4 regions of the Agrobacterium sp. NPDC090283 genome follow, and region 2 is predicted to be linked to each of the others. Evidence: predicted binding sites of a transcription regulator. Region 2 holds the regulator's gene; each other region holds the start of a gene.
The links. Region 2 encodes LexA, which represses DNA repair genes until DNA is damaged. Its sites were predicted from a motif close to TGTTCNNNNTGTGTTCNG; they were not measured.
Positions count from the first base shown of each region.

Region 1 (3,123 bases), 110 kb from region 2:
CCGCGCGACAGCATCTCGTAGGTCTTGGCGTCCTCAAGCGGAATGGCGGCGAGATCGACCTTGATGCCACGCTTGGCAACAAAATCGACGGCCACTTTCAGCACCGTCAGCGTCTTCAGGCCGAGAAAGTCGAATTTGACGAGGCCGGCGCTTTCCACCCATTTCATGTTGAACTGGGTGACCGGCATATCGGATCGCGGATCGCGATACATCGGCACCAGCTTGGAGAGCGGTCGGTCGCCGATGACGATACCGGCGGCGTGGGTGGAGGCGTGGCGGTAAAGCCCTTCGATCTTCTGGGCAATATCCAGGAGGCGGGCGACGACCGGCTCCTTGTCCGCCTCTTCCTGCAGGCGCGGCTCTTCCTCGATCGCCTTGGAGAGCGGCGTCGGGTTGGCCGGGTTGTTGGGCACCAGTTTGCAGATCTTGTCGACCTGGCCATAGGGCATTTCCAGCACACGGCCGACGTCGCGCAGGGCCGCGCGCGCCTGCAGCGAACCGAAGGTGATGATCTGCGCCACCTGCTCGCGGCCATATTTGGCCTGCACGTAACGGATCACCTCTTCGCGGCGATCCTGGCAGAAGTCGATATCGAAGTCGGGCATCGAAACGCGTTCGGGATTGAGGAAGCGTTCGAACAGCAGCGAGAAGCGCAGCGGATCGACATCGGTAATCGTCAGCGCATAAGCGACGAGCGAGCCCGCACCCGAACCACGGCCCGGGCCAACCGGAATATCGTGCTGCTTGGCCCATTTGATGAAGTCGGCAACGATCAGGAAGTAACCGGGAAACTTCATGCGCGAGATGACGCCGAGCTCGAAATCCAGCCTTTCGCGATAATCCTGTTCCGTATAACCGGGCGCCATGCCGAGCGCGGCAAGCCGCTGATCCAGTCCCTCCACCGCCTGCCGGCGCAATTCCTCGGTTTCGGCGCGTTCAGCCGCTTCCGGATCGTCGCTGGCACCGGTGAACCGCGGCAGGATCGGCCCGCGTTTCTTCAGCACATAGGAGCATCTGAGTGCAATCTCGACGGTATTTTCCAGCGCCTCGGGAATATCCGCAAACAGCGCCGTCATCTCCGCGCGGCTCTTGAGGTAATGATCGGGTGTCAGGCGGAACCGGCTGTCATCGGACACGATGGCGTTATGCGCCACCGCCATCAGCGCATCATGTGCCTCATAATCGGCCTTGGACGGGAAAAACGCCTCGTTGGTGGCAACGAGGGGGATGTCGTGTTCATAAGCAAGACCAATCAGGCGCCGCTCATGGGAACGGTCGTAACCGGACTGACGCTGCAATTCGATATAGAGCCTGTCACCAAACAGTGACTTCAGCGTCAGCAGCCGCTCCTTCGCCTGCGCGGCGTGGCCTTCCTTCAGCGCCATATCGACGGGGCCGCCGGAAGCACCGGTCAGCGCAATGAGGCCGGCATTGGAGGCTTCTTCCAGCCATGCGCGGGTAATGTGCACGGAATGGCTGCTGCCCTCACCTTCCAGATAGGCGCGGCTGACGAGATCCACCAGCCGCTCATAGCCTTCCGCATTGGCGGCAAGGAGAACGATGGCGGGGAGTTTCTGGAGGTGGCTATTGTGGTTGCGGCGATCCTCCGCCGCATCCTGCATGTCGATGGACAGCTGGCAGCCGATGATCGGCTGCAGACCTTCGTCCCGCGCCTTTTCGGAAAATTCCAGCGCGACGAAAAGATTGTTGGTATCGGTAATGGCAATGGCCGGCTGGCCGTCGCCAACGGCCTTGGACATGATTTTCTTGAGGGGCAACGCCCCCTCAAGCAGGGAGTATGCGGAATGAACCCGAAGATGGACGAAACCGGGGGTCTTCAGCGTTTCGCCAGAGGTCTCTCCACGCACAACCGTATCGCCCATATCGTCTTCCTGTCATTCTGAATCGAGGGGGCGATTTTCCGATTTCCGGCGCTCAATGTCCACCGTTTTGCGGCGTCCATACAGGCTTCTGCGCCGGTGTCTTCTTCACAGGGCGGTGAGGATCACCGAAAAGCTGGCAACAAAGACAGCGATGGAGGCGAAAGCGGCAACGTCACGGATGAAATCAGTCATTGGTCTCTCCTTACTCGTTATGTTCCAACTTTGTTCTCATTTTGTTCGATTGTCAACAGGGTTTTGCTGATATTCCCCTTGCTAATGCGGCAGAATCGCCTTCGGTTCCCGGATAGAGGACAGCAAGCCGCTGACTCCAAAGCGAAAAAACCCGGAGGGCAAAACACCTCCGGGTCCGGAAAAAATTCAAATCTGGAGAACAGGCGTCCCTTGGAGAAGACTGACCGGACCGACTCGCTGCATCGACGCAACCCGTTCCGGAACCATCACCCCCATCGCGGAAATGACCATCTCAAGCGCTGCGGAAGCAAACGATGCACGGGAATCGGCCTCGTGCAATCGATCTCAAAAATCGACGATCTTGCCGTCGGAGAGCGTCACGCGTCGGTCCATACGGGCGGCGAGTTCATGATTGTGAGTGGCAATCAGCGCCGCGAGGCCGGATTGGCGCACCAGTGCCTCCAGCGCATCGAAAACATAATGCGCGGTTTCCGGATCGAGATTGCCGGTCGGCTCGTCGGCCAGCAGCAGGAGCGGCGCATTGGCGACGGCGCGGGCAATGGCGACACGCTGCTGTTCGCCGCCGGAGAGTTCGGCCGGGCGATGCTCGCCGCGATGGCCCACCCGCATATAGTCGAGCAGCGCGCTGGCACGCTTGCGGGCCTCCGCCTGCGTGAGGCCGGCGATGAGCTGCGGCATCATCACATTCTCCACCGCGGAGAATTCCGGCAGGAGGTGATGGAACTGATAAACGAAACCGATATCGCTGCGGCGGATCGCGGTGCGCGCTTCATCCGGCAGGCCGTTGCAGGGCGCGCCGTTGATGAAGACCTCGCCGGCATCGGGATGTTCGAGGAGCCCTGCCAGATGCAGCAGAGTGGACTTGCCGGTGCCCGAAGGGGCGACCAGCGCCACCATCTCACCGCTCTTCAATTCAAAATCGGCCTTGCGCAGAATGGAAAGCGATGTCTCGCCCTGACCATAGGTTCTCTCGACACCGGTAAGCCGCAGCACTGTTTTTTTTGCCATATTGCGAAGCGGTCCTTAT
Region 1 is NZ_JBIVYG010000001.1:428,321-431,443, reverse strand. Features, by position in the region: gene dnaE (DNA polymerase III subunit alpha) at 1-1,883, opposite strand, end outside; gene ACIQUH_RS02150 (ABC transporter ATP-binding protein) at 2,421-3,104, opposite strand; gene ACIQUH_RS02145 (lipoprotein-releasing ABC transporter permease subunit) at 3,120-3,123, opposite strand, start outside.
Region 1: the regulator LexA is predicted to act here: its motif matches at 2,096-2,113, upstream of dnaE (DNA polymerase III subunit alpha).

Region 2 (3,123 bases):
ACAGCGCATCGATGCGCTTTATATCGGCCGCAAGCCCGGTGTCGCCACCCTTCGGTTTTACGCGAATGCCGACCGACATGGGATATAGATTGCGCAGCGAAGAAAAGCCCGCATGCATTTCGCTCGCCGCCGAACGAGACCAGGCCCTTGCCTGCTTGTCGCTCGCCCAGACGCCCTGGTGTCGCTCCGCCAGATATTCGGCGATCGACAGCGATTCCCAAACCGTCACTCCCTCATCGACAAGGCAGGGTACCTTGCCGGTCGGAGAGAAGGTGGAGAAGGAAACGCCTTCGCCGAAGGGAACGAGTTTTTCATCGAAGGCGATGCCGAGCGTGCGCATCAATACCCACGGCCGCAGCGACCATGAGGAATAGTTCTTGTTGGCAATATAAAGATCGTACATGACGTGCTCCCCGATATGACGCGCATTTCTATAACGGCGGATGGGCCTTGGAATATTGCAAATAATCCATGGCTCCCATAAGCGGCATTGATGGATGGGAAGGTGAGGTCAGGGAAAAAGAGGCGCATCCACGTCACCACCTGGAGATGACGGCGAGACATATGGCGACGCGATTTGCAACCTGCATCCTCGCTCAAGGAGATGAAGGGTGCTCATTTCCTTGAATTCAACCAGCCGCCTCTTTGCCCTTTCCTGCAGCACAACGAAAACATCTGGCATGAATCCGGAACCATCCTTCATGACAAAAGACGCGCCGATCCGCTGGACGATTTCTCTTTACTTCGGCAAAGCCGCATTGTTCCAGAAAGCAAACCGCGATGCTTCAAAGGGAGCGTCATCTTTCCCGATGACGCTCCCACCGAAAAAAAGGCGCCGTCAATTAATGATAACGGCGGATCAGCCCAACCAGCTTGCCCTGGATTTTCACCCGGTCCGGTCCGAAAATACGGGTCTCATAGGCGGGATTGGCCGCTTCCAGAGCGATGGAAGCTCCCTTGCGGCGGAAACGCTTCAGGGTCGCTTCTTCATCATCCACCAGCGCGACGACGATATCGCCCGGATTGGCGGTGTTGCCGTTGCGGATGATGACGGTATCGCCATCAAAAATGCCGGCCTCGATCATCGAGTCGCCCTTGACCTCAAGAGCATAATGTTCGCCCGAACCCAGCATGTCGACCGGCACGGCCACATCGTGGGTGTTGTTCTGGATGGCGGAAATCGGCACGCCGGCGGCGATGCGGCCCATGACCGGCACGGTGACGGCGCCGCCGAGATCATTGGCTGGCGCCTTGGGGGCAGGGGCCGGTTCCGGCGTCTTCGGCTTGCCGAGGCTGCCTTCGATGACGCTGGGCGAAAAGCCGCGCTGCGGCCTCGCACCCGGCGTGTAGGCCTCCGGCAATTTGATCACTTCCAGCGCTCGTGCCCTGTTAGGTAGCCGGCGAATAAAGCCGCGCTCCTCGAGCGCGGTGATGAGCCGGTGGATGCCGGATTTGGAGGCAAGATCGAGTGCGTCCTTCATTTCATCGAAGGAGGGCGGCACGCCGGACTCTTTCATTCTTTCATGAATGAAGAGAAGCAATTCCTGCTGTTTGCGCGTGAGCATGAGGAAAACACCCTTGAGAATCGTCGTTGAAGTCGCGAAACAAATACAGAACGAACACTATATGTTCCATATGTGTTCCGCAATCCCCTAAAATTTCGTGAAGGGTGTATCGCAGATGGTGATTTGATCGTCGAAACCGTGAACAAAGCGGATTTGATTACTTAAGCGAGGTGTCTCGAACGCCAAAACCATCGGCCGGGGAGAATCGGCCGATGGTTTCCGTTGCCATTTTGCTGCGGGCTGAGTGTCAGTAGATCGTGAGCGCAGGAATGAAGCTGACCGCGATGAGAAGCAGCATCGCCATGGTGAAGAACGGCCACAATTCCCTCGTCGTCGCGCCGAGCGGCGCTCTGGCGATGGAGGACGAGATGAAGAGCGTGGTGCCGATCGGTGGCGTATAGAGCCCGATACCGAGATTGATGACCATCATCATGCCGAGCTGCACCCGGTCGAGCCCGATCATATCCGCAAGCGGCACGAAGATCGGTCCGAGAAGCAGGATCGACGGCGGCAGATCGAGCGGCATCCCGATGATCAGCATCAGGATGTTCATCATGAGAATGATCAGGATCGGGTTGGAGATATTCTCCGCCACCCAGGTGGCGAAATGCTGGGGAGCCTGATCGAAGGTGAGGACCCAGCCTACCGCCGCACTGCCCATGATGACCAGCATGACGACGCCGGTTGCCGAGCCCGCCTCGACGAAATTGTCGCAGAAACGTTTCCACGTCAGATCGCGATAAAAGAAGATGCTGAGCACGAGCGAATAGACGACAGAAAGAACGGCGACTTCCGTCGGCGTTGCAAAGCCGAAGCGCAGGCCGAGGATGATCAGGATCGGCAGAAGGATTGCCGGCAGGCTGCGGAATGCAAGGAGCGCCAGATCGCGCTTGCGGATACTTTCGTCACGCACGGCATAGCCCCGCCGCACAGCGATGGCCCAGCAGACGAAGATGAAGCCCACTGCCATGAGCAGGCCCGGCAGAATGCCGGCTATGAACAGATTGGCGATGCTGACACCGCTGACCAGCGAATAGAGGATCATCGGGATCGACGGTGGGATAAGCACGTCGATGACCGCCGAGGTGGCATTGTTGGCCGCACAGAGGGGGGCAGGGTAGCCTTGGCGTTTCTGCCATGGAATGAGCACCGAACCGAGCGCACTCGCATTGGCGACCGCCGAGCCGGAAACGCCGCCGAACACGACCGAAGAAATGACCGTCGTGGAAAGCGGGCCGCCGCGCCAGCGCTGCATGGCCTTGGAGGCGAGTTCCAGAAGCTGGGTTCCGAGTTTGCCGCCGAGCATCAGCGTGCCGGCGAGCATGAAGAACGGCAGCGCCAGCATCGGAAAAGACTGCGTCTGGTCGTAAACCTGCTGCGCCACGATCGAAAGCGGCACGTAACCGTTCCACAGCACGGCGACACCCGCAGAGATGATCAGGGCGTAGCCGACCGGAACCGCAATCATCATGAGAATACAAAATGCAATGATCATCACGATGGTCATAGCGGCATCTCCTCGGTTGCGCCGTGCGGGCGGGCATGCCAGCCGCCGGAG
Region 2 is NZ_JBIVYG010000001.1:539,791-542,913, forward strand. Features, by position in the region: gene ACIQUH_RS02680 (glutathione S-transferase family protein) at 1-403, opposite strand, end outside; gene lexA (transcriptional repressor LexA) at 843-1,565, opposite strand; gene ACIQUH_RS02690 (TRAP transporter large permease subunit) at 1,813-3,072, opposite strand; gene ACIQUH_RS02695 (TRAP transporter small permease) at 3,069-3,123, opposite strand, start outside.

Region 3 (3,123 bases), on a different contig from region 2:
GACCTTTGACCGGTAGGCCCTTGCGGCTGGCGGAAGACGCAATGCCGGCCATGACGGCACCGACATCCCTGGATTCGCCTTCGAGGGAATCCCCGAGGATGAGCGGCGTAAGGCCGAGCTTCACGGCCTCATCCGCCGCGGCCTGCAGGGCAAGTGAGGGCGCCGCGATCATCCTGACATCCTCTTCGATATCGCCTGACTTCGGGGTTTCCTCACCTTGTTCCAGTACCCTGCGCACGGTTTCGGGAAGATCGAGCGCATAGCGCGAGACGATTTCCCGCACGGTTTGAATGTCGCTCGGATCGGCAACCGTCGGCCCCGAGGCGATTTCGGAGGGATCGTCACCCGGAACGTCGGAAATCAGCAGCGAGACCACCTTCGCCGGTTTGGCGGCCAGCGCCAGCCGTCCGCCCTTGATGCGGGAGAGGTGTTTGCGCACGGCGTTCATTTCGGAAATCGTCGCGCCGCTGGCCAGAAGGGCACGATTGACGGCCATCTTGTCGGCAAGCGTCATGCCTTCGGCGGGTGCTACCATCAGCGCCGAACCGCCGCCGGAAATCAGTGCGATCACCATATCGTCGGCGGTGAGCCCTTCGACTGCGGCGAGAATGCGTTTGGCCGCTTCCGCACTTTTGTCGTCGGGTACGGGATGCGAGGCCTCGATGATCTCGATATGGGAGGTTGGGACCGCATGGCCATAACGCGTCACCACCACACCCGAGAGATCGACATGCGGCCATGCCGCTTCCAGCGCAGCGGCCATGGCGGCCGAGGCCTTGCCCGCACCGACCACCACACAGCGGCCCTTGGGCGGGGAGGGGAGATGTTGTTGCAACACCTTCGCCGGATCAGCGCTTGCGACTGCCGCCATGAATATCCGGTTGAGGGCGTTTTTGGCGCGGCTGTCGTTCCATGCGGTCATCGGTTCAGACTCCAATCCAGAGCGCGCCAAGCGCCAAAAGGGCGGGCAGCGCCTGAATGAACAGGATCTTCATGGTATTGGCGGTAACGGCGCCGAAAATACCGGCCACCAGTACACAGGTTAGGAAAAACACCTTGAAGCTCAGCCCTTCATCGCCCTGTGTGAGCCCATAGATCAGCCCGGCCGCCAAAAACCCGTTATAAAGCCCCTGATTGGCGGCGAGCACCTTCGTCTGCCGGGCAAAATCCGCTGAAAGACCGAACGCCTTGCGGCCGGCCGGCTTTTCCCACAGCAGCATTTCCAGAATGACGATGTAGATATGGATGGCCGCAACCACGGCAATCAGAATGCTGGCAATCATCGGCAGGTTCCTCCAAACCATGATGCCCCCGCCGCGGTTTTTACGGCGAACGGACAATTCAGTTTTAACGGCGAGGCGAAGGGCTGCAAGGCCAGAATCTCCTCTTCCCGTGCAAACTGTTGAAGAGCGGCAGCTCGTTGCTTGACTCTTGGTCAAAATAGGAACAAAACAAGAACAATAAAGATGAATAACCGGAATTGAAACCTGTCATGCTATGCAAAAGCGCGCGGATCAGTTGCTCGTTGTCGAAGAGCTGCGTGAAAGGCTGGAAAGGATCGGGAACGGCCCTGAGCGGCTGCACGAGACCTTGCCTTTCGGCGTGGATGCCATCGACCATCACCTGCCGGGAGGCGGGCTGAAGCTCGGTTGCCTGCATGAGCTGAGCGGCGGCGGCAATGGCGCTGCCGATGGCGCGGCGGCAGCGCTGTTTGCGGCCGGTGTGGCAGCAAGGCTTTCCGGCAAGGTTTTATGGTGTGTTACCCGGCGGGACCTGTTCATGCCGGGCCTGACACAGGCCGGCCTGTCGCAGAACCGGCTCATCATCGTTGAGTGCCGCGATGAAAAAGGTGTGCTCGACTGTTTCGAGGAGGGACTGCGCTGCAATGGTTTCGGTGCGGTGATGGGTGAAGTGGCGAAACTGCCGATGACCGCCTCGCGGCGGCTGCAGCTGGCGGCGGAAACCTCTGGGGTTACCGGCATCGCCATCCGCCGCTTCCGGCGTCCGGCCGATGCCGCACTGTTCGGCGAACCGACGGCGGCGGTGACCCGCTGGCGCATTTCCGTGCGGCCTTCATCCCCCCTGCCGGTGCCGGGGGTGGGCAGGCCGCGCTGGTTGCTTGAGCTTTTGCGATGTCGCGGCGGCGAAAGCGCCGAATTTGAAGTGGAAGCCTGTGATGCAAAGGGTCGTCTCGCTCTACCTGCCGACATGGCCGACGGATCGTTTCCGGCGTCTTTCGGGAGAGAACGCGCCACCGGTTGAAAAGCCGCTGGTCATGATCGGCCGTCAGGGCAGCCGCCGGCTGGTGCTGGCGCTCGACAAGGCGGCAAAGGCGGCGGGCATTCGCCCCGGTACGCCGGTCAGCAAGGCGCAGGCGCTGGTGCCGGGTCTTCTTGTCGAAAATCTGGACGCAGCGGCCGATGCCCGCGCCCTGCAGCAGCTGGCCTTTCATTTCCTGCGCATCTATGCCCCGATCGTCGCTGCCGACCCGCCGGACGGGCTGGTGCTTGATACGGCGGGTGCGGACCATCTGCATGGCAATGAGGCGCTGATGCTGAGCGGCATGGTCAACCGCCTGCATGCCGCTGGCTTTAACGCCCGCGCCGCCATTGCCGATAGCTGGGGGGCGGCCCATGCGCTGGCACGTTTCGGCCGCGATGAGATCGGCATCGTACCGCCGGGTGGCCAGAAAGCGGCGATCAGCGGCTTGCCGCTTGCTGCGCTGAGACTGGAGGAGCGTATCGTTTCCGGGCTGAAGGTGCTTGGTTTCCGCAGCATCGGCGAGCTTGCCGAAGCCCCGCGTGCGCCGCTCACCCTGCGTTTTGGCCCCGAACTTATCCGTCGTCTCTCCCAGGCTTTCGGCGAGATCGGCGAACCCATCGAACCCGTGCGGGTGGCCGAACTGGTGGAGGTGCGGCGCGCCTTTCCCGAACCCATCGCGGCGGCGGAGACGATTGCCCGTTATACCCAGAAGCTGGTTGTCGGCCTTTGTGCCGCGTTGGAAAAGCGCGGCCTCGGCGCCCGCCGGGTCGATCTGGTGCCGCACCGGGTGGATAGCGGCCTGCAGGCCATAAGGGCCGGCACCTCCAGGCCGGTGCGCGACGTCAAACAGCTTGTCCGGCT
Region 3 is NZ_JBIVYG010000002.1:124,094-127,216, reverse strand. Features, by position in the region: gene ACIQUH_RS03595 (glycerate kinase) at 1-922, opposite strand, end outside; gene ACIQUH_RS03590 (DUF1304 domain-containing protein) at 927-1,283, opposite strand; gene ACIQUH_RS03585 (ImuA family protein) at 1,498-2,262, shown strand; gene ACIQUH_RS03580 (Y-family DNA polymerase) at 2,177-3,123, shown strand, end outside.
Region 3: the regulator LexA is predicted to act here: its motif matches at 1,443-1,460, upstream of ACIQUH_RS03585 (ImuA family protein).

Region 4 (3,123 bases), on a different contig from region 2:
AGACGCGCGGCGCGCGCCTCGTATTCGAGCGCAAGCGCCTTCTGCGCCGCAGCCTGCACGGCCTTCTGATCCGGCCCTTCCATTCCCGGCACCGGTGTGAACCGGAACCCGGCCAACTGGCCGACGTGATGACCTTCTACGAAGACATCACCATTTACACTGATTTCAGCTTCAAGCATCGCATTCTCTCTCAGGCGCCTCATGAGCACAGATGTCCTGCGATCAACAAAGCGTTTCGTCAACCTTTCATGTAGCGCATCGGACAATCGATCCTCGATTTCCCGCGTCTTTTCTTGCCAGTGTGTCGGATCGGCAAGCCATCCTGGGCGGTTCGATACATAAGTCCATGTTCTGATCTGCGCAATCCTCGCAGACAAGGTATCGATCTCTCCATCCGTACGGTCGGCGCGGCGCACCTGCTCGGCCATGAAATCCTCGTTCACCGCCCCGCGCTTGACGAGATCGAAATAGAGCGTGGAAATCAGATCGGCGTGCTGTGCGGGGGCGATGCGGCGATAATCGGGCAGCGCGCAGGCCTCCCAGAGTTTTTCCACCCGCGCATCCGTCGTCGTCACATCGATGATCTCGGGGTAGCGCGACAGATATTCAAGCGCCTGCTGGTCGATGGCTGGCAGAGCCCTCGAAAGCCCCTGGATCGTCGGCGCGGCATCAAGGCTCGTGCGCAGATTGGCAATGGAGGAAAAATCGAAGTTTTTCGTCCGCCATTGCAGAACCTTCACCGCATCGAACTGATGGGTTTCGATCCGCTCCACCAGCTCGTCGTCGAACGGATCGACACGCCCCGTGACACCGAATGTACCATCGCGAAGATGACGGCCGGCGCGGCCGGCGATCTGGCCGATCTCGCCCGGATTGAGGTTGCGGAACTGGTAACCGTCGAATTTGCGGTCCTGCGCGAAGGCGACGTGATCGACATCGAGGTTGAGACCCATGCCGATGGCATCCGTCGCGACAAGATATTCCACATCACCCGACTGGTAGAGGCCCACCTGCGCATTGCGCGTGCGCGGCGAAAGCGCGCCCAGCACCACGGCCGCGCCACCGCGCTGGCGGCGCACAAGCTCGGCGATGGCATAAACCTCATCGGCGGAAAAGGCGACGATTGCCGTGCGCTGCGGCAGACGGGTGATCTTCTTCTGACCGGCATAAAAAAGCTGCGACAGGCGCGGCCGCTCCACCACGGTTATTCCCGGCAGCAGCTTTTCGAGGATCGGACGCATCGTGCCGGCACCCAGAAGCAGCGTCTCTTCCCGTCCGCGCAGATGCAGCACCCGGTCGGTGAAGATATGCCCGCGTTCGAGATCGCCGGCCAGCTGCACCTCGTCGATGGCAACGAAAGCGGCGGTCGTCTCGCGCGGCATGGCTTCCACCGTGCAGACGGAATATTTGGCTTTGGGAGGCGCGATCTTTTCTTCGCCTGTTATCAGCGCCACATTCGGCGCACCCACCTTCTCGACCAGACGGGTATAGACCTCCCGCGCCAGAAGACGCAGCGGCAGGCCGATGACACCGCTGCCATGCGCGACCATCCGCTCGATCGCGTAATGGGTCTTGCCGGTATTGGTGGGGCCGAGAACGGCCGTGACACCGCGGCCGCTCAGGATCATGGGGCGAAAATTCAACGTAGTATCCGCGAATCGACTTCATCTGCTTGTCGTGCGCCCGGCATCACCGATGCGGGCCGCACGCACCACACATGGCAACGCCCGCCAACAAAGGCAATAGGCCTCATCCGTAAAGTAGCCAAGGAGGAATCCGCCAATGATTTTTCTGTACAGATTCAGTGACTTGAAGGTCCAAAAAGAATCCGGCAAAAATGCAATCGATTCGGCTGCGGAACAGTCTGCGAACGAATCGAATACGAATCGCTGACTCGGCAGGATTCAGCTTTTGTTCTCCGCAATATCTGGGTGGCGAGGGCGCAGCCCATACCAGATTATGAATCCGGATAAGTCCTTGGCCGGATTCGGCTTTACGGTAAAGCCGCCGGGCAGAAATACCGGAATCGACTGTCAAGCGGCAATCCCGGAAAAACTTATTCAAAACATCCACGAAGGATCGGATCAGAGCGCCTCGCCGGCGAGCAGACGCGGCGCATTCGCATCCGTCGTGCCGGCGGCCTGGCCGATGAAATAGGATTTGAGACCCGGCAAACGATCCACCACGCCCAGACCGAAATCGCGCATGATGCGGATAGGGCCGACATCGTTGGAGAAAAGCCGGTTCAGCACATCCGTCGTCACGCCCATGCGCAGCGTGTCGAAACGACGCCAGGATTGATACCGCTCCAGAACGTTGAGGGATCCGATATCGAGGCCGAGACGGTCGGCCTCGACCACGGTTTCGGCAAGCGCCGCCACATCCTTGAAACCGAGATTGAGGCCCTGTCCGGAAATCGGGTGGATGCCGTGCGCGGCATCACCCGCAAGCGCAAACCGTGGCGCAACGAAGGAGCGCGCCAAAGTCAGACCGAGCGGAAAAGCACGGCGGGGACCAACGGGACGGACGGGACCGAGCTTGTGGCCGAAGCGGCGCTCCAGCTCTTCCTCGAACACCAGATCGTCGGAAGCGACCAGCCTGTCGGCGTCGGCCGTGCGTTCGGTCCAGACGAGCGAGGAACGGTTACCCTTCAGCGGCAAAATGGCGAAAGGGCCGGAGGGCAGGAAATGTTCTTCAGCACAGCCCTCATGCGGCCGCTCATGTTCGACCGTGGTGACGATGCCGGACTGGTCGTAATCCCAGCGCACGGTCTTGATACCGGCCATGTCCCTCAGCACCGAACGAACCCCGTCACAGGCAATCAGCAACCGGGTTTCGAGCGACGATCCGTCGGAAAGGTTTATGGCTGTCGATTGCGGCCCTGCGGTAAAGCCTGAAACGCTGAGACCATGGCGCATTTCGACACCGAGGCGCTCGCATAGGCCTCGCAAGGCACCCACCAGAGCGACGTTCGGAACCATGTGGGCAAAAGGCCTGCCCGCTTCCACCGCGCCATCGAAGGTCAAAAACACAGGGCGGACCGGATCGGCGGTCTTCGAATCGGTAACGATCATCTTGTGGATCGGCTGAGCCTCGGGCTCGATCTCGTTCCATATGCCGAAG
Region 4 is NZ_JBIVYG010000012.1:142,456-145,578, reverse strand. Features, by position in the region: gene ACIQUH_RS18040 (helicase-related protein) at 1-1,628, opposite strand, end outside; gene ACIQUH_RS18035 (ubiquinone biosynthesis hydroxylase) at 2,085-3,123, opposite strand, start outside.
Region 4: the regulator LexA is predicted to act here: its motif matches at 1,856-1,873, upstream of ACIQUH_RS18040 (helicase-related protein).